DNA from 4 places in the Streptomyces sp. NPDC007088 genome. Region 2 is predicted to be linked to each of the others. Evidence: riboswitches for the same ligand, from Rfam matches in the RefSeq annotation. Region 2 holds a riboswitch; each other region holds the start of a gene.
What was found. A riboswitch is a leader RNA that binds a small molecule or an ion and turns the genes downstream of it on or off. The one in region 2 is predicted to bind cobalamin.
Positions count from the first base shown of each region.

Region 1: linked by a shared signal. The riboswitch ahead of ACFYMP_RS00265 (cobalamin biosynthesis protein) and the one ahead of metE (5-methyltetrahydropteroyltriglutamate--homocysteine S-methyltransferase) in region 2 are both predicted to bind cobalamin.
Region 3: linked by a shared signal. The riboswitch ahead of ACFYMP_RS30645 (acyl-CoA thioesterase) and the one ahead of metE (5-methyltetrahydropteroyltriglutamate--homocysteine S-methyltransferase) in region 2 are both predicted to bind cobalamin.
Region 4: linked by a shared signal. The riboswitch ahead of ACFYMP_RS04250 (ribonucleoside-diphosphate reductase subunit alpha) and the one ahead of metE (5-methyltetrahydropteroyltriglutamate--homocysteine S-methyltransferase) in region 2 are both predicted to bind cobalamin.

Region 1 is NZ_JBIAFO010000001.1:51,234-55,437, reverse strand. It holds gene cobN (cobaltochelatase subunit CobN) at 1-248, opposite strand, end outside; gene ACFYMP_RS00270 (cobyric acid synthase) at 318-1,847, opposite strand; gene ACFYMP_RS00265 (cobalamin biosynthesis protein) at 1,844-2,797, opposite strand; cobalamin riboswitch at 2,912-3,056, opposite strand; gene ACFYMP_RS00260 (hypothetical protein) at 3,267-3,539, opposite strand; gene ACFYMP_RS00255 (anion permease) at 3,577-4,204, opposite strand, start outside.
Region 2 is NZ_JBIAFO010000004.1:135,020-139,223, reverse strand. It holds gene ACFYMP_RS08550 (FAD-dependent monooxygenase) at 1-1,059, opposite strand, end outside; gene ACFYMP_RS08545 (MarR family winged helix-turn-helix transcriptional regulator) at 1,198-1,731, shown strand; cobalamin riboswitch at 1,906-2,058, shown strand; gene metE (5-methyltetrahydropteroyltriglutamate--homocysteine S-methyltransferase) at 2,244-4,204, shown strand, end outside.
Region 3 is NZ_JBIAFO010000033.1:6,033-10,236, forward strand. It holds gene ACFYMP_RS30630 (ROK family protein) at 1-216, shown strand, start outside; gene ACFYMP_RS30635 (NAD(P)-dependent oxidoreductase) at 362-982, shown strand; gene ACFYMP_RS30640 (2'-5' RNA ligase family protein) at 1,022-1,582, opposite strand; cobalamin riboswitch at 1,780-2,024, shown strand; gene ACFYMP_RS30645 (acyl-CoA thioesterase) at 2,182-2,613, shown strand; gene ACFYMP_RS30650 (NAD(P)/FAD-dependent oxidoreductase) at 2,689-4,050, opposite strand.
Region 4 is NZ_JBIAFO010000002.1:258,058-262,261, forward strand. It holds gene ACFYMP_RS04250 (ribonucleoside-diphosphate reductase subunit alpha) at 1-1,567, opposite strand, end outside; cobalamin riboswitch at 1,703-1,836, opposite strand; gene mctP (monocarboxylate uptake permease MctP) at 2,138-3,769, opposite strand; gene ACFYMP_RS04260 (DUF3311 domain-containing protein) at 3,766-4,056, opposite strand.

The sequences.
Region 1 (4,204 bases), on a different contig from region 2:
TCCGGCACCGCCTCCCCGCCCAGCAGCACCGTCGGCACCCCGGACGCCTTGAGCACGGCGAGCCCGTCCTCCCAGGCGCGCTTACCTCCCAGCAGCCGTACGACCGCGAGGTCCGCGCCCGCGAGCAGCGCGGGCAGCTCCTCGGCCGGGTCGACCCGCGAGGGGTTGCCGATCCGGTAGGACGCCCCGCAGGCCCGCGCGGCGAGCAGATCCGTGTCGGCGGTGGACAACAGCAGCACAGTGGGCACGGCGTCCTCAACTCCCTTGTCGTGTACGTGAACGGGCGGCTGTGTTCGTGGAGGTTCCCCGGGCGCCGCTCACCCGCGCGCCCCGGGCGGCGCGGGCGCTCCCGGCGGGACGAAGGGCAGCCCCGGGGGCGCGCCCCCCTCGATCAGCCGCAGCAGCGCGTCCGTGTCGGCGTGCTCCTCGATCAGGTCGCCCAGCAGATCGAGCTGCTCCTCGCGCAACCGGCCGAAGGAGGTGTCCGGCGCGGGCACGAAACGCCGCCCCGCCGCCCGCGCCGTCTGACGCAGGAAGGCGCGCCGGAAGCCGTCGCTCTCCAGCGAACCGTGCCAGTGCGTGCCCCACACGCAGCCGGCCCGGCAGCCGTCGAGGAAGGGTTCGCCGCCCCTCACCTCGGCCACGCCGTGGTGGATCTCGTAGCCCTCGACCCGCTCGCCGAGCGCGCTGCCCGAGGGCCGCGCGAGGGTCTTCTCGCGGGCGAAACGCACCCGCACCGGCAGCAGCCCGAGCCCCTCGACGGTGCCGGCCCGCGACTCCACCTCGTCCTCGATCACCTCACCGAGCAACTGGAACCCGCCGCAGATGCCGAGCACCGGACGGCCGGCGGCGGCCCGCCGGGACAGCTCCGCCGCGAGGCCCCGCTCGCGCAGCCAGCGCAGCGCGCCGACCGTGCCGCGGGTACCGGGGACGACCACGAGATCGGCGTCGGCCAGCTCCTGCGGACGGTCCACGAAACGCACGACGACGCCCGGTTCGGCCGCGAGCGCGTCGACGTCCGTGAAGTTCGACATGAGCGGCACCGCGCACACCGCGACCCGCAGCACGTCCTCGCCGTACGGCTCGCTCACCGCCGACTCGCGCACCGCCCCGCGCAGCGACACCGCGAGCCCGTCCTCCTCGTCGATGCCCAGGCCGTGCCGGAAGGGCAGGACGCCGAAGGTGCGGCGCCCGGTCAGCTGCTCCAGCATCACGAGGCCCGGCTCCAGGAGCGAGACGTCGCCCCGGAACTTGTTGACGAGGTAGCCCGCGATCAGCTCCTGGTCCCCGGGGTCCAGCAGCGCCGTCGTCCCGAAGAACGAGGCGAACACCCCGCCCCGGTCGATGTCGCCCACGACCAGGACCGGCAGCCGCGCGGCGCGCGCGACCCCCATGTTGACCAGATCGGTGCGGCGCAGGTTGATCTCCGCCGGGCTGCCCGCGCCCTCGCAGATCACCGCGTCGTAGCGCGAGCGCAACTGCTCCAGACAGTCCACGACCGTGCCGAGCAGCGTCTCCTGGCGTCCCCCGTGGTACGCCCGCGCGCTCAGCTCGCCGACCGGCCGGCCCAGCAGCACGACCTGGCTCGTGCGGTCGCCGCCCGGTTTGAGCAGCACCGGGTTCATGAGCGCGCTCGGCTCGATCCGGGCGGCCTGCGCCTGCATGGCCTGCGCCCGGCCGATCTCCGCGCCCTCCCGCGTCACGTACGAGTTGAGGGACATGTTCTGTCCCTTGAACGGCGCGACCCGCACGCCCTGGCGTACCAGCCACCGGCAGATCCCGGCGGTCACGACGCTCTTGCCCGCGTCCGAGGTGGTCCCCGCGACCAGCAGTCCGCCGCCCCTCACAGGGACCTCCCGCGCCGCAGCGCCGCCCAGCCGGTCCGGGCCCCCGCGCAGGCCGCCAGGGACAGCCAGGCCACCCGCCGCGACAGCCGCACGGCGCGTTCGATGTCGGCGACAGCGACCGGCCGCCCCCTCCCGTTCAGCACCGGCCGGTGCTCGACCCGGCCGCCGTACGCGAGGGTCCCGCCCAGCCGCACCCCGAGCGCCCCCGCGAACGCGGCCTCCACCCGGCCCGCGTTGGGGCTCGGATGGCGGTGCGCGTCCTCCCGTACGGCGGTGAGCGCGGCGCGCGGCCGGCCCCCCGACACGATCGCCCAGCCCGCCGTCAGCCGGGCCCCCGGCCAGCCGAGGACGTCGTCGAGACGCGCCGCCGACCAGCCGAAACGCCGGTGGCGCGGCGAGCGGTGACCCACCATCGCGTCCAGCGTGTTGACCGCGCGGAAGCCCAGCAGCCCCGGCACCCCGGCCGCCGCACCCCACACGAGGGCGCCGACCACGGCGTCGGAGGTGTTCTCGGCGACGGACTCCACGACGGCGCGCGCGATCCCGTCCGCGTCCAGGGACTGCGGATCGCGTCCGCACAGGTGGGGCAGGCGCGCCCGCGCCGTCTCCACCTCTCCGGCCGCGAGGGCGGCGCCGATCGCACGGGCCTCCCGGCCCAGCGAGGTGCCGCCCACGACCGTCCAGGTGGCGGCGGCGGTCAGGGCGAGGGAGGCGGCGGGGGAGCGGCGCGCCCACCGCGCGGCGAGCGCCCCGAGGGCGGTCGCGCCCCCGGCGCACAGCGCGGTGTGGAGGGCTCCGGCGCCCCGGTGGTCACGCCACAGGACCCGCTCGGCGGCCGAGGCCGCGCGCCCGAACAGCGCGACCGGATGGCCGCGCCGGGGATCACCGAGGAGCAGGTCGCCGAGCAGACCGGCGGTGGCGCCGGCCGTGAGAACACGTTCGGCACGCATGGCGTCAGTCCGCCGTCACACCTCGTGCGACGGACGGGAGGCGGAAGGCTCCGGGCGGAGCGGGACGGCGGCTGCCGGACATGCGGGTGTCCTCACTCAGGGTCCGCGCCCTGGTTCGAAGGAGTCCGGCAGCGAGAGTTCCTGACTCACGGAGAGACCTGCTCTCCGCTCACAGTGGCGGGACCGCGCCGGACTCGCACCGGGCTTCCTCTGCTGCTGCCGAATGGGCCCCGGCAGTCCACCACGCGCGGAGAACGCCCGTCAACTCCCACTTGACGCCATAACGGACATGTGCCGAGACCCACACCGCCTCCGACCTGGGCCGCAGCGAAACGGCAGCGGGCCGGGCGGGTACGGGTCGGGGTACGGCGGAGCGCCGGGTACGGCGAGGGGCGGACGGCCCGCACGGCCGCCCGCCCCTCACGCGTCTCCCGCCCGCGCGCGACGCCGCGGGCGCCGCGTCGCGGACTCAGGCGACGATGACGTAGATCCCGTACCCGACGGCCGCCAGGCACAGCGCGAAGCACGCGTAGGCCCCGGTACGCAGGAGGGCCGGCGTGCCGCCGCCCGCCCCGCCGGCGGGCACCGCCGCCGCGGGGGCCGTACCCGCGGCCTGCGCGCGCCGGGTCCGCGAGGCGCGCGAGAGGCCGGCGATACCGAGCGCGAACGCGCCCACCAGCGCCACGGTGATGCCGAGGCTCACGCCGAAGACGGAGCCGAGCGCCGCCCAGTCGATATGCATCTGCGAGGTCCTTTCTGGCCGGTTGGCCGCAGCGGGCTCAGGCCGCGCCCGATCCGGCGCGCTCGGTGGGGCGGTCGGCCCGGGGGGCGGGGGCGTCGATGGTCGCGGTCAGGGTGTCGGGGGCCTCGGCCGCCGTCGGCTGCACCGGGACGCTCAGGACGCCTGCCGGTGGCGGGGTCACGGCCGCCACGGCCTGGGTGACCACCCCGGAGGGTTCGGCGGCGGGGGCTTTCGCGCCCACGTCGTGGTGGCTGACCGGCTTGCGGCGCGACAGCAGCCAGATGTAGCCGCCCGCCGCGATCAGCAGGGCCGCGGTGAGCGAGACGCCCCAGGCGCCCTGCCGGGTCAGGAACTCCGCGCCGGCGCCGACGACGGCGGCGGCGGGCAGGGTCAGCACCCAGGCGACGGCCATCCGGCTCGCGGTCGACCAGCGGACCTGGCCGCCCTTGCGGCCGAGCCCCGCGCCCATCACGGAACCCGAGCACGCCTGCGTCGTCGAGAGGGAGAAGCCGAGGTGCGAGGAGGCGAGGATGACGGTCGCCGCTCCGGTCTGCGAGGCGAAGCCCTGGGGCGGCGCCAGGTCGGTGAGCCCGGTGCCCATCGTGCGGATGATGCGCCAGCCGCCCAGGTACGTACCGAGCGCGATCGCGCAGCCCGCCGAGAGG
Region 2 (4,204 bases):
GCCTCCCGAAGTGGCGAGCGCCTGGTTCCTGGTCACGAACTCGCGCATGACCCGCTCGTAGGCGGTGAAGGCCGCGCCGTGGTCGGTGTGGGTGGCCAGTTCACCGGCGAGGACGTAGGCGCCGACCAGCGAGAGGCTCGACCCCTGGCCGGACATGAAGGACGGGGCGTAGGCGGCGTCGCCGACCAGGGCCACTCGGCCCCGGTGCCAGGACGGCAGGTGGATCTGGCTCACGACGTCGAAGAAGAGGTCGTCAGCCGCGCGCATGGCGGCCACCAGACGGGGGACCTCCCATCCGTCCCCCTCGAACTGCGCCGCCACGAGGTCGCGTTGCGCCTCGGGAGCGCGGAAGGCGCTGTAGGGCGCCTCGTCCCGCGCGAAGTTGAGGAAGCCGTACACGGGGGCCTGCGGATCGGTGGCGTAGAGGACGGCGGCCCTGCCGGGGGCGTTCCAGGCGAGGCCCTCGTGCGAGAGTCCGAGGTGGTTGGGCAGGGTGAAGCCGGCGAAGCAGTGGCCGAGGTAGTGGTGGAACCGCTCCTCGGGCCCGAAGACCAGACCGCGGGTGTTCGAGTGCAGTCCGTCGGCGCCGACGACGAGGTCGAAGGTGCGCCGCTCGCCGCCGCGGAAGCTCACCTCGACGTGGCCGGGGCCCTCGGTGAGGGTGTCGATGGAGTCGCCGAAGACGAACTCGACGCGGTCGCGCACGAGTGCGTACAGCTGGTCGGCGAGATCCCCGCGGCGCACCTCCAGGTCACGCCCCTCTACACCGCCGGTCACCACCTCCGGGCGTACGGCGGCGAGGAGCGCCCCCTCCTGATCGAGGAAGGAGATCCGCCTGCTGTCCACGTGGGCCCGTTCCAGCCGCGGACGCAGGCCCATGCGGGTGACGACCTCCATCGCCGTCCCGCGAATGTCGATGGGGTACCCGCCGGCCCGCAGGTACGGCGCTTTCTCCACGACGGTGACCTCGAAGCCGTAGTGGTCGAGCCAGTAAGCCAGAGCCGGTCCGGCGATGCTGGCACCGGAGATGAGGACGGTCCTTCGGGCGTGGTGATTCATGGGGTCGCTCTCCCAGCCGTGCTCGGTACGCTCAATGATGCGTACTTTAGGTATCCTTTTTGGGCGGAGACGCCCCCCCGGGCGTGCCGCTTCCACCACCATATAGATACCTACTTTAGGTAGGCAAGTGAGGCGAGGATGAGCACTCCACCACCCCTCCCCGAGGGCGACGCCCCTACCGTGCCGGCGGACGAGGCCCTGGGCCGGGAGGTGATGCCCCGTTTGATGCGGCTGAGCAACGCCCTCAGCCGGGGCCGGCTCACCGAGCGCGCGATGGAGTCCGTGGACCTGAGGCTGGACCGGCCGGCCCTGTCGGTCCTTCTCACTCTGCACATGGCCGACCGTCCCCTGCGCGTGGGAGAGATCGCGCAGCGCATGGAGATGGCCGGTCCGCACATCACCCGGCAGGTGAAGGAGCTGGAGCGCAGGCATCTGGTCCGGCGCGTCGGCGACCCGCTGGACCGGCGGGCCAGCCTCATCGAGCCGACCGACTCCGGCGCCGCGGGAGCCGCCCGGTACGTCAGCACCCTGTTCGGCTGGTTCGCCGAGGCGGTCGCCGACTGGGAGGAGGAGGACCGCAGGACCTTCGGCCGCCTCCTGACCCGCTTCGCGGACGACTTCACCGCCCGTCTGGCGGCGGCCGACGACCGGACGCCGCCGGCCGCCTCCTGACCGTGCCCGCGGGCGGCGCCCTCCCCCGGGCGTGTCCTGCCGGCGGCGTTCGCCACGCCGACGTGCGCCACCCGCACCATCCGCATGCTGGACGTGGCGCTCCGCGCGGCCGTGGCGCACCGTAGGCTGGTCGGCGCAGCTGGTTCGCCCCGTCCGCCAGGCGGGAGGCGTCGCAAGAGGGAACCCGGTGGGAATCCGGGACTGCCCCGCAGCGGTGAGCGGGAACGACCGCCGTCATACGCACTGGGCCCCGGCGTACGGGACCTGGGAAGCGACGGCCAGTAGGTGTCCTCCCCCGAGAGGACGGGCCCGCGAGTCCGAAGACCTGCCACTGCCCGCGTACGACCGGCTCGTGCGCGGACATCCCGGTGACCTCGTGGGCGGGTCGGCGTACATACCCGGCGGAGAGTCGCGCGTGCCCGGCACGTGAGGCACACCGCCCGGTTCGTCACCCCTTCGCGCTCGCGTGCCGTCCCCGGGATTCAGGGACTCGTCTCGCGAAGGAGATCTCCGTGACCCCCAAGTCCGCAGCCGCGGCAGCACGGTCCACCGTGTACGGCTACCCCCGTCAGGGCCAGAACCGGGAACTGAAGAAGGCGATCGAGGGCTACTGGAAGGGCCGGGTCGACGCCGCCTCGCTCCACTCGACAGCCGCCCGGCTGCGTCGCGCCCACTGGCGGCAGCTGGCCGAGGCCGGGATCGACGAGGTACCGACCGGGGACTTCTCGTACTACGACCACGTCCTGGACACCAGCGTCATGGTCGGCGCGATCCCCGAGCGTCACCGTGCGGCGGTGGCCGCCGACCCGCTCGACGGCTACTTCGCGATGGCGCGCGGCAGCGCGGACCTCGCACCGCTCGAAATGACGAAGTGGTTCGACACCAACTACCACTACCTCGTTCCCGAGCTGGGCGCGGACACGGTGTTCAGCGCGGACTCCGGCCGACAGGTCGCCGAGCTGCGTGAGGCCCTGGAACTCGGCCTGAACGCCCGGCCGGTCCTCGTCGGCCCCGTCACCTACCTGCTGCTCGCCAAGCCCGCGCCCGGGGCGCCGTCCGGCTTCGACCCGCTGACCCTGCTCGACCGGCTGCTCCCGGTGTACGCCGAGATCCTCGCCGACCTGCGGGCGGCGGGCGCCGAGTGGGTGCAGCTCGACGAGCCCGCCCTCGTGCAGGACCGCACCCCGGCGGAACTGAACGGCGCCGAACGCGCCTACCGTGAACTGGGCGCCCTCACCGACCGCCCCAAGCTGCTCGTGGCCTCCTACTTCGACCGCCTCGGAGAGGCCCTCCCGGTCCTGGCCAAGGCGCCGGTGGAGGGACTGGCCCTGGACTTCACCGAGTCGGCGGCGGCCAACCTCGACGCGCTCGCCGCCGTGGGCGGCCTGCCCGGCAAGCGCCTGGTCGCCGGTGTCGTCAACGGGCGCAACATCTGGGTCAACGACCTGAGCGGGTCGCTGGCCGTGCTCGGCACCCTGCTCGGCCTGGCCGGGCGGGTCGACGTGTCCGCCTCCTGCTCCCTGCTGCACGTCCCGCTCGACACCTCGGCCGAGCGGGAGATCGAACCGCAGATCCTGCGCTGGCTCGCCTTCGCCCGGCAGAAGACCGCCGAGATCGTCACCCTCGCCAGGGGGCTTGCGGGCGGTACGGAGGCGATCACCGCACAACTCGCCGCCAACCGGGCCGATCTCGCCTCCCGCGCGCACTCGCCCCTCACCCGTGACCCGGCCGTACGCGCCCGAACCGGCGCCGTCACCGAGTCCGAGACCCGTCGCTCGCAGCCCTACGGTGAGCGGGCAGCCGCTCAACGCGCCCGTCTCAAGCTGCCGTTGCTGCCGACCACCACCATCGGCTCCTTCCCGCAGACCACCGGGCTGCGTACCGCCCGCGCCGACCTGCGCGCGGGACGGATCGACACGGACGGCTACGAGGACCGCATCCGGTCCGAGATCCGGGAAGTCGTCTCCTTCCAGGAGAGGGCCGGGCTGGACGTGCTGGTGCACGGCGAACCCGAACGCAACGACATGGTGCAGTACTTCGCCGAGCGGCTCACCGGCTACCTCGCCACCCAGCACGGCTGGGTCCAGTCCTACGGCACCCGCTACGTCCGCCCGCCGGTCCTGGCCGGCGACGTCTCCCGCCCCGAGCCGATGACGGTGCGCTGGACCACGTACGCCCAGTCCCTCACCGACCGGCCGGTCAAGGGCATGCTCACCGGCCCGGTCACGATGCTCGCCTGGTCCTTCGTCCGCGACGACCAGCCCCTCGGCGACACCGCCCGACAGGTCGCCCTCGCCCTGCGCGACGAGGTCGGCGACCTGGAGGCGGCCGGGACCCCGGTCATCCAGGTGGACGAGCCCGCCCTGCGCGAGACCCTGCCCCTGCGCGCCGCCGACCGGCCCGCCTACCTGGACTGGGCCACCGAGTCCTTCCGCCTGGCGACCGGCGGCGCAGGCCCGGCCACCCAGATCCA
Region 3 (4,204 bases), on a different contig from region 2:
GCCGACAGCTTCTCGCTGCGCCACCCGGCCGGGAAGGTCACCATCGGCATGGGGCTGCTCGGGCCGGACGCGGTGACCGTGGGGGCGGCGACCCTCGTCCTCGCCGACTTCTTCAAGAGCGGTGGCCGGCGCAGCGAACCGGTGCGCGAGGAGGAGCTGCCCGCGCTGGACCACGTCGAATGGCGCGCCCCGCACGGGCCGGGTGCCCCGCACTGACTCCCCCTGGATCACGGGGGCGGGCGGCGGACGGGTCACGCGAGTTGCGCGGGAGAGCGCGGGGGCCCAGCGTCGGAGTGTCGGTCCTACTCCCAGGAAGGCGCGATGCCATGAACGGTCCCGGCCGGGGCGCGGGGGCGCACGGATGAGGATCACCGTCTTCGGCGCGTCCGGGAGAGCCGGGCGGGCCTTTCTGTACGCGGCCGCGCGGGCCGGGCACACCACGACGGCGGTCGTGCGCGATCCGGCCCGGCTCGCGAAGGCCCCGGCCGACCGGGTGGTGACCGGCGGCCCCTTCGACGAGGACGAGGTCGCCGACGCCCTCGACGGGGCCGGGGCCGCGGTGGTGGCGTACGCGCTGCGCGGCGGACGGCGCGACGTCCCGCTGTACTCCCGCGGCACCCGCACCGTCGTCGACGTGATGCGCCGGCTGCGGGTGCCCAGGCTTCTGGTGGTCTCGGAGGCGGCCTACGGACGGCATACGGCGGGGCCGCTCAACCGCACGGTGTCCGCGCTGTACCGGGCGACGGCGCGGCCCGTCATCCGGCAGCGGGAGGACCAGGACGCCGTCATCGCGGCGAGCGGCCTGGAGTGGACGATCGTGCGGCCGGTCGTCCTCGTCGAGGGACCCGCGCACGGCCGTCGCCGCGCGCCTTTCACCCCGCACCGCTCCCCCGCCCCGCGCACGACGTACGCGGATCTCGCGGCGCTGCTGCTCGACGCGCTGGAGGACCCGGCGACCTATCGGCGCGACCTCTACCCCTGAGCGGGCGGTGGCGCCTTCCGGTTCCGGGCGGGCCCGTGGCTACGGTCCCAGCGGGAGGACGTCCGCGTCCTGCCAGGCCCCCTCGCGCCGCACGATGAGGTGGACCACGGCCACGCGGGTGCACAGCGGCAGCTTCTCCGCGTAGCGCCGCTCCAGAGCGTCATAGGCCGACGGGTACGTTCCGGGCCTTTCGTGGTGGGCGAGGGTGAGGTGCGGGGGCAGCCCTCCGGGGCCGAAGAGCCCCCGGTAAGGCACCGCCTCGGGCCAGCGCTCCCGGAGCGCCGCGCGCAGGGCCAGGACCGGCTCGTGCGGTTCCGGCTCCAGGTAGAGCACCCCCGGGTAGCGGCCGAACCGCGCGAATCGGAGGGTGAAGGCGGGGTGGGCCCGGCACAGCCGGGCGAGTTCGCGCCGGGCCCCCGGTACGAGCCGGCTCTCGTGCACGAAGGGGTACAGGAGCGTGACATGAGCGGGGAACCCGGCCGTCACCAGGGAATCGGCCTCCGGTACCCGCAGGGTCAGGGCGGTGTCCCCGGGCCGGTCGCCCCAGCCCTCCGCGTCGTCCGCCCCGGCGGACCGGGCCGGCTCCCCTCTGGTCTCCACAGGGCCTCATGCTCGCACGCGGCAGGTCTTCTGCGCGCGGGGGCCCCGGGCGGACGACGGGTGGTGGTGCTCGCACGCCCGCCACGGGTGGGCGTGCGGACGCGCCGCTGGTGGGGGCGGGCGCCGGCCCGGCGCGCTGTTGCCGAGTTCACGTACGCCGGGGACCACGGATGATCGATCAAACGGGTGACGCGGGTTAGGCTGGGCGAGCAGTCGGTTCGCCCCCTTTCCTTCAGGATCGGGGTGCGTCGTAAGAGGGAACCCGGTGGGAGTCCGGGACTGCCCCGCAGCGGTGAGCGAGAACGACCGCCGTCCCACGCACTGGGCCTAACCGGGCCCGGGAAGCGACGGCCAGTAGGTGCCCGCCCGCCCCGTCTCGTACAAGGGCGTACGGCGTGTGTGCTCGCGAGTCCGAAGACCTGCCGCTGCCCGTGGGTGCCGTGGGCGCCCGCGGTGAACCCGGTGTGCGCGCGAGGGCGGCCGCGGGGTGCGGGCCGCTGCCGTCGCGGCCGGGTCCGTCCCGGTGCCGGTCACCGCACCCGGTGTCCTCCCGCCCGCGGTGCCGGGTCCGAGAACGCCGCTCGCGAAGGAGAGTTGACGTGACTGTGCAGTCCGCCGGAAACCCCCCGGCCGCCGTCCGGGACAGCAAGACCCCCGCTGAGTCCCAGGTGATGCTCAAGCACATCATGAGCGAACACGACACCAACCTGTACGGGACCATCCACGGAGGTGTCGTGATGAAGCTGATCGACGACACGGCGGCGGCCTCGGCCGGCCGGCACGCGGACGGTCCGGCGGTGACCGTGTCCGTGAACCGGATGACCTTTCTCGCGCCGGTGCGCGCGGGCGATCTGCTGAGCGCCGAGGCCACGCTGGAGCGCGCGGGGCGGACCTCGATGGACGTCGCGGTACGGGTGACGGCCGAGCGGTGGAACTTCTCCGGCCCGGTGACGGAGGTCGCGACGGCACGGCTCACCTTCGTCGCGATCGACGCCGAGGGCCGGCCGCGGTCCGTTCCCGCGCTGGTCTGAGCGCGCGAAGGGGCGGGGGCGGGCGGTGCCGAACCGCCCGCCCCCGCCCCTTCGCCGTGTTCGGCGGGTCCGCGCTCAGTGCACGCCGTGCAGGGCGGCGGTGTGCTCGCGGATCTGCTCCGGAGTCAGGTACACGTCGGTGTGCTCGAACTCGCGCAGGGTCCCGGACTTCTCCGACAGGAAGCCGGTCCGGACGAAGTCGTCACCCGCCACCGCGTTGAGCAGCCAGTTCGTCATGACACGGGTCTTGGCGGGCCCGGTACGCAGCGCCGACCAGTGGTAGCCCCTGGCCACCGCCTCGGCGGGCAGTCCCCGCAGGTTGACGCCGAGCGGCCGGGAGACGGCGTCGGTGCCGCCGAGGTCGACGACGAGCCCGAGGTCCTTGTGGACGTAGGGACGCATCGGCTGGTGCAGCAGGCTGGCGATGACGTTGTCGGCGACCTTGCGTCCCTGGCGCATCGCGTGCTGGGCGGTGGGCGGGCAGATCGCGCCCTCCTCCTTGGTGAGGTCGGGCACGGCCGCGGCGTCACCGAGGGCGAAGACGCCGTCGAGCCCGGGGACGTTCATCTCCGGGGTGACGGCGACGCGGCCGCGCACCGTCTCCGTGTCGAGCGTCGCCATGAGGGGGCTGGCGGCGACCCCGGCCGTCCAGATGAGGGTGCGGCAGGGCAGGGTGCGGCCGTCGGTGAAGGTGACCTTCTCCGGTCCGGCCTCGGCGATCGAGACGCCCAGGGAGACGTCGATCCCACGCCGTTCGAGCACCTTCATCGCGGCCTTGCCGAGTTCGTCGCCCAGCTCCGGCATGAGTTTGGGCGCGATGTCGATGAGGTGCCACTTGATGAGCGAGGGGTCCAGGCGCGGGTAGTGCTTGACGGCGTTGTGCGTCAGGCGCTGCAGGCACGCGGCGGTCTCGGTCCCGGCGTAGCCGCCGCCGACGACGACGAACTGCAGGCGGGAGGCGCGTTCCTCCTCGTCGGTGCTCGCGTCGGCGAGGTCGAGCTGGGAGATGACGTGGTCGCGGATGTACGCGGCCTCGGCGAGGGTCTTCATGCCCCGGGCGTTCTCGGTGAGCCCGGGGATGTCGAAGGTGCGGGTGATGCTGCCGGGGGTGAGCACGATGATGTCGTACGGCTCGTGCACGATCTCGCCGTTGACCTTCTGCACGATGCAGATCTTCGCCTGCGTGTCCACGCCGATCGCGCCGCCGGGAATGATGCGGGTGCGGTGCTTCTGGCTGCGGCGCAGCGAGACGGCGACGGACTGCGGGGTGAGCACCCCGGAGGCCACCTGGGGCAGCAGCGGCAGGTACAGCTGGTACGAGAAGGGCGCGACCAGGGTGATGTCCGCCCGGCCCGGTGGAATACGCCGCTCCAGACGGCGTACGCATCCCACTCCGGCGAAGCCGGCGCCCACTACGAGAATCCTGGGTCGTGCCACGGTTGTCGTCCCTTCTCAGGGGTCTGCGGTGTCCGGAGCCTGGACTGCTCCTACGGCTCTCGCTCGCCTGCCCGCTCAGCGGCGTATGTCACGGCCCATCTTTGCTTCCTCCCCGCCAACCCGCCCGTCGAACGCGCGCGGGCACGGCGGGAGG
Region 4 (4,204 bases), on a different contig from region 2:
AGGGCAGCCGCAGCTTGAAGAACACGTCCTGCAGGCCCATCGCGCCCAGACCCACCGGACGCCAGCGGGAGTTGGAGGTGGCGGCCTGGTCGGTCGGGTAGAAGTTGATGTCCACGACCCGGTCGAGGAAGGTCACGGCGGTGCGGACGGTCTCGTCCAGCCGCTCCCAGTCGATGTCCCCGTTCTCGACGAAGGCGCCCAGGTTCACCGAACCCAGGTTGCACACGGCCGTCTCGCCGTCGTCGGTGACCTCGATGATCTCCGTGCACAGGTTCGAGGAGTGCACGGTGTGACCGGGCTCGGCGGTCTGGTTCGCGGTGCGGTTGGAGTGGTCCTTGAAGGTGATCCAGCCCTGGCCGGTCTGCGCGAGGGTGCGCATCATGCGCCCGTACAGCTCGCGGGCCGGCAGCGTCCTGCGCGCCAGCCCGGCCGCCTCCGCCTCGCGGTACGCGGTCTCGAACTCCTCGCCCCACAGGTCGGTCAGCCCGGGGACGTCGGCCGGGGAGAACAGCGACCACTCGGAGTCCTCGGCGACCCGGCGCATGAACTCGTCCGGGACCCAGTGCGCGAGGTTGAGGTGGTGGGTGCGGCGCTGGTCCTCGCCCGTGTTGTCGCGCAGCTCCAGGAACTCCTCGATGTCGGAGTGCCAGGTCTCCAGGTACACCGCCGCGGCGCCCTTGCGCCGGCCGCCCTGGTTGACCGCCGCGACCGAGGAGTCCAGCGTCTTCAGGAAGGGCACGATGCCGTTCGAGTGGCCGTTGGTGCCCCGGATCAGCGAACCGCGGCCGCGGATACGGGAGTACGCGATGCCGATCCCACCCGCGTGCTTGGACAGCCGGGCCACCTGGAGGTAGCGCTCGTAGATCGAGTCCAGCTCGTCCTTCGGCGAGTCCAGCAGGTAGCACGAGGACATCTGCGGGTGCTGCGTACCGGAGTTGAACAGCGTGGGGGAGGAGGGCAGGTAGTCGAGGCGGCTCATCAGCCGGTACAGCGAGGCCACCTCGTCCACCGCGGCCGCCGACTCGTCCGCCGCCAGGCCCGAGGCCACGCGCAGCATGAAGAACTGCGGAGTCTCGATCACCTTGCGGGTGATCGGGTGGCGCAGCAGGTAGCGGCTGTAGAGGGTGCGCAGGCCGAAGTAGCCGAAGCGGTCGTCGCCCTCCAGGTCGATCAGCGCGTCGAGCCGCTCGGCGTGCAGTGCGCAGAAGCGGGCCGTGCTGTCACCGATCAGGCCCTCGCGGTGGCCGACGGCGACCGACTCGGCATAGGTGTGCGCGCCCTGGCTGCGGGCCTCCTCGGTGATGCCGAGGGTCAGCAGCCGGGCGGCGAGCCGCGAGTAGGCGGGGTCCTCCGAGATGAGACCGGCGGCGGCCTCGGTCGCCAGTTCGCGCAGCTCCGCCTCGTCGGCGTGGGCGCTGCGGCCGCGCAGGGCGGCGGCGGCGACCCGGCCGGGGTCGGTGTCGGGGAGATCGGCGGTGAGATTCGTCAGGGTCCGCAACAGGGCGGTTCCCGGAAGATCCTGTTCGGCCGTGACCGCTGAAGCGGGATCTGCTGGCGCGATGGTCACTGTGTGGCTCTCCCTCGCTCGGCTGTGGGCCGGCGGGAGGCAGCGGGGAGCGGCGCACGGGCCCGGGGCAGGGCGGGGCGACACATCCACCGGCCCACTCCGCGAGGCCCGGACGTCTGGGCGCCAGGGCCGGTCGGTCCTTGGCGCGCTGTCGGCAGGACCTCGGACTCGGGCGTGCAAAAGGCGCACCACACACCGTTGCGGGACAGTTCCGGATTCGCACCGGATTCCCCTGCGACGACAGCGAGACTGAGCATACATGTGGGGTGGGTGGGCTGAGGGAGACCCCAGATGTTGTGTCGAGGCGGGCGAAGGTCACGTACCGGCCAAGCCTTGTGGAGTGCCGACAAGGGGGCGTTCCCCGGCCCGCGCAGCGGCCCGACCCGAGGCCGCCGCGCGGTGTGCGGGCTCCACAAGCGGCCCCCGTCCCCGTCCGCGAAAACTCGGATCGCGGGAGGTGCGGGGCCGGGCCCGGCGGCCCGCGCGGACACCGGACGGGCCCGGAGGAGGAAGCCCGCGCCCCTCCTCCGGGCCCGTCCGTGAGGCCCTCCGGATCCCTGTGCCGGGGCGTCAGTGACCGGCCGGGGCTCCCGCCGTCGCGGGCGGCAGCTCCTCCCGCACGCCCGGGTCGCCCGCGTCCACGACGTAGTCCGAGGGAACCGTCTCGTCGACGCCGTCAGGGGCCTTCAGGGCCCGCAGGACGACCGTGAGGACCAGCGTGACGACCAGATTCAGCACGATGGCCGTCATGCCGATGTAGCCGATCTCTCCGAGCCCGGGAATCTCCTTCGAGGAGCCCCCGAAGTGGTCCTGGGTGGGGCTGGCCACGGTCCAGGCCGCCCACGTCCCGTAGGCCATGCCGACCGCCCAGCCCGTGAGCAGCGCCCAGCGGTGGAACCAGCGGGTGAACAGGCCGCCCACGAGCGAGGGCAGGGTCTGCAGAATCCAGATGCCGCCCAGCAGCTGGAAGTTGATCGCCACCGTCTTGTCCATACCGAGGACGAAGATCAGCGCGCCCACCTTGACCAGCAGCGAGACCAGCTTGGAGACCTTGGCCTCCTGGGCCGGGGTCGCGTCCGGCTTCAGGAAGTCCTTGTAGATGTTGCGGGTGAACAGGTTCGCGGCCGCGATCGACATGATGGCCGCGGGCACCAGCGCCCCGATTCCGATGGCCGCGAAGGCGACCCCGGTGAACCAGTCCGGGAACATGTCCTCGAACAGCTGCGGGATGGCGAGCTGCCCGTTGTCGACCTTCACGCCCGCCGCGATCGCCATGAAGCCCAGCAGGGCGAGCAGCCCCAGCATGAGCGAGTACAGCGGCAGGATCGTCGTGTTGCGCCGGATCACGTTCCGCTTGCTGCTGGAGAGCGTCGCGGTGATCGAGTGCGGGTACATGAACAGCGCTAGCGCCGAGCCGAGCGCCAGGGTCGCGTACCCCCACTGCCCCTTCTCCCCGGGGAAGAGCGCGCCCTTGGGCTGTCCGGTCGCCGGGTTCTTCTGGGAGAGCGCGTCGCCGGCCTTCGCGAAGACGTCGTCGAAACCGCCGAGCTTGACCGGGATGTAGATGATCGCGACCGCGATCACGAGGTAGATCAGCCCGTCCTTGACGAAGGCGATCAGCGCGGGCGCCCGCAGCCCCGAGGAGTACGTGTACGCCGCGAGAACGGCGAAAGCGATCAAAAGTGGCAGGTCCTTGACAAACCAGTTCGTGTCCTCCCCGCCGCCCACGCCCATGACGTCCAGGACCGCCTGGATGCCGACGAGTTGCAGGGCGATGTACGGCATCGTGGCGAGGATGCCGGTCAGCGCCACCGCGAGCGAGAGCCCCTTCGAGCCGAAGCGCCCGCGCACGAAGTCGGAGGTGGTGACGTAGCCGTGGCGGTGCGAGACCGACCACAGCCGCGGCAGGAAGGTGAAGATCAGCGGATAGACCAGGATGGTGTACGGCACGGCGTAGAAGCCGGCCGCCCCGCCCGCGTAGATCGCCGCGGGCACCGCGACGAAGGTGTACGCGGTGTAGAGGTCGCCGCCGAGCAGGAACCATGTCACCCAGGTCCCGAAGGACCGGCCGCCCAGGCCCCATTCGTCGAGGCTCTCGGTACTGGCCCGCCGCCAGCGCGCCGCCATGAAGCCCATGACGGTGACCGCGACGAAGAAGAGGATGAAGATCGTCAGAGCGACCCCGTTGACGCCGTCCTTCATCGGGGCTCACCTCCGCGAGCGGCACGCCGGGTGCGCTGGTCGTGCTGCCAGAGTTTGTAGGCCAGCAGGGTCAGCGCGCTGGAGACGAACACCCAGAGCATCTGGTACCAGTAGAAGAAGGGGATGCCGATGAAGGCCGGGTCGATCCTCGCGTACGAACCCACCCACAACATCGCCACGAACGGCGCGAGCAGGCACAGTCCGACCACGACTCTCAGCGGGGTCACGACGGGCTGCCGCACGCCACCTCCCCCCGGGTTCGGCTTTGTCTCCACTTCCCGCGCCATGTCCTGCTCCGTCCCCTCCGTCGCCCGCGCGCACTCCGCTGTGCGCCGGGTCGCCCCCGTCGATCAGGGCGCGACGGGCGAAATCTAGGCGACGTAAAGGCGTTGTGAAACCCCCGTACCGCATAACGGACGCCGCGCCGGGGGCGCC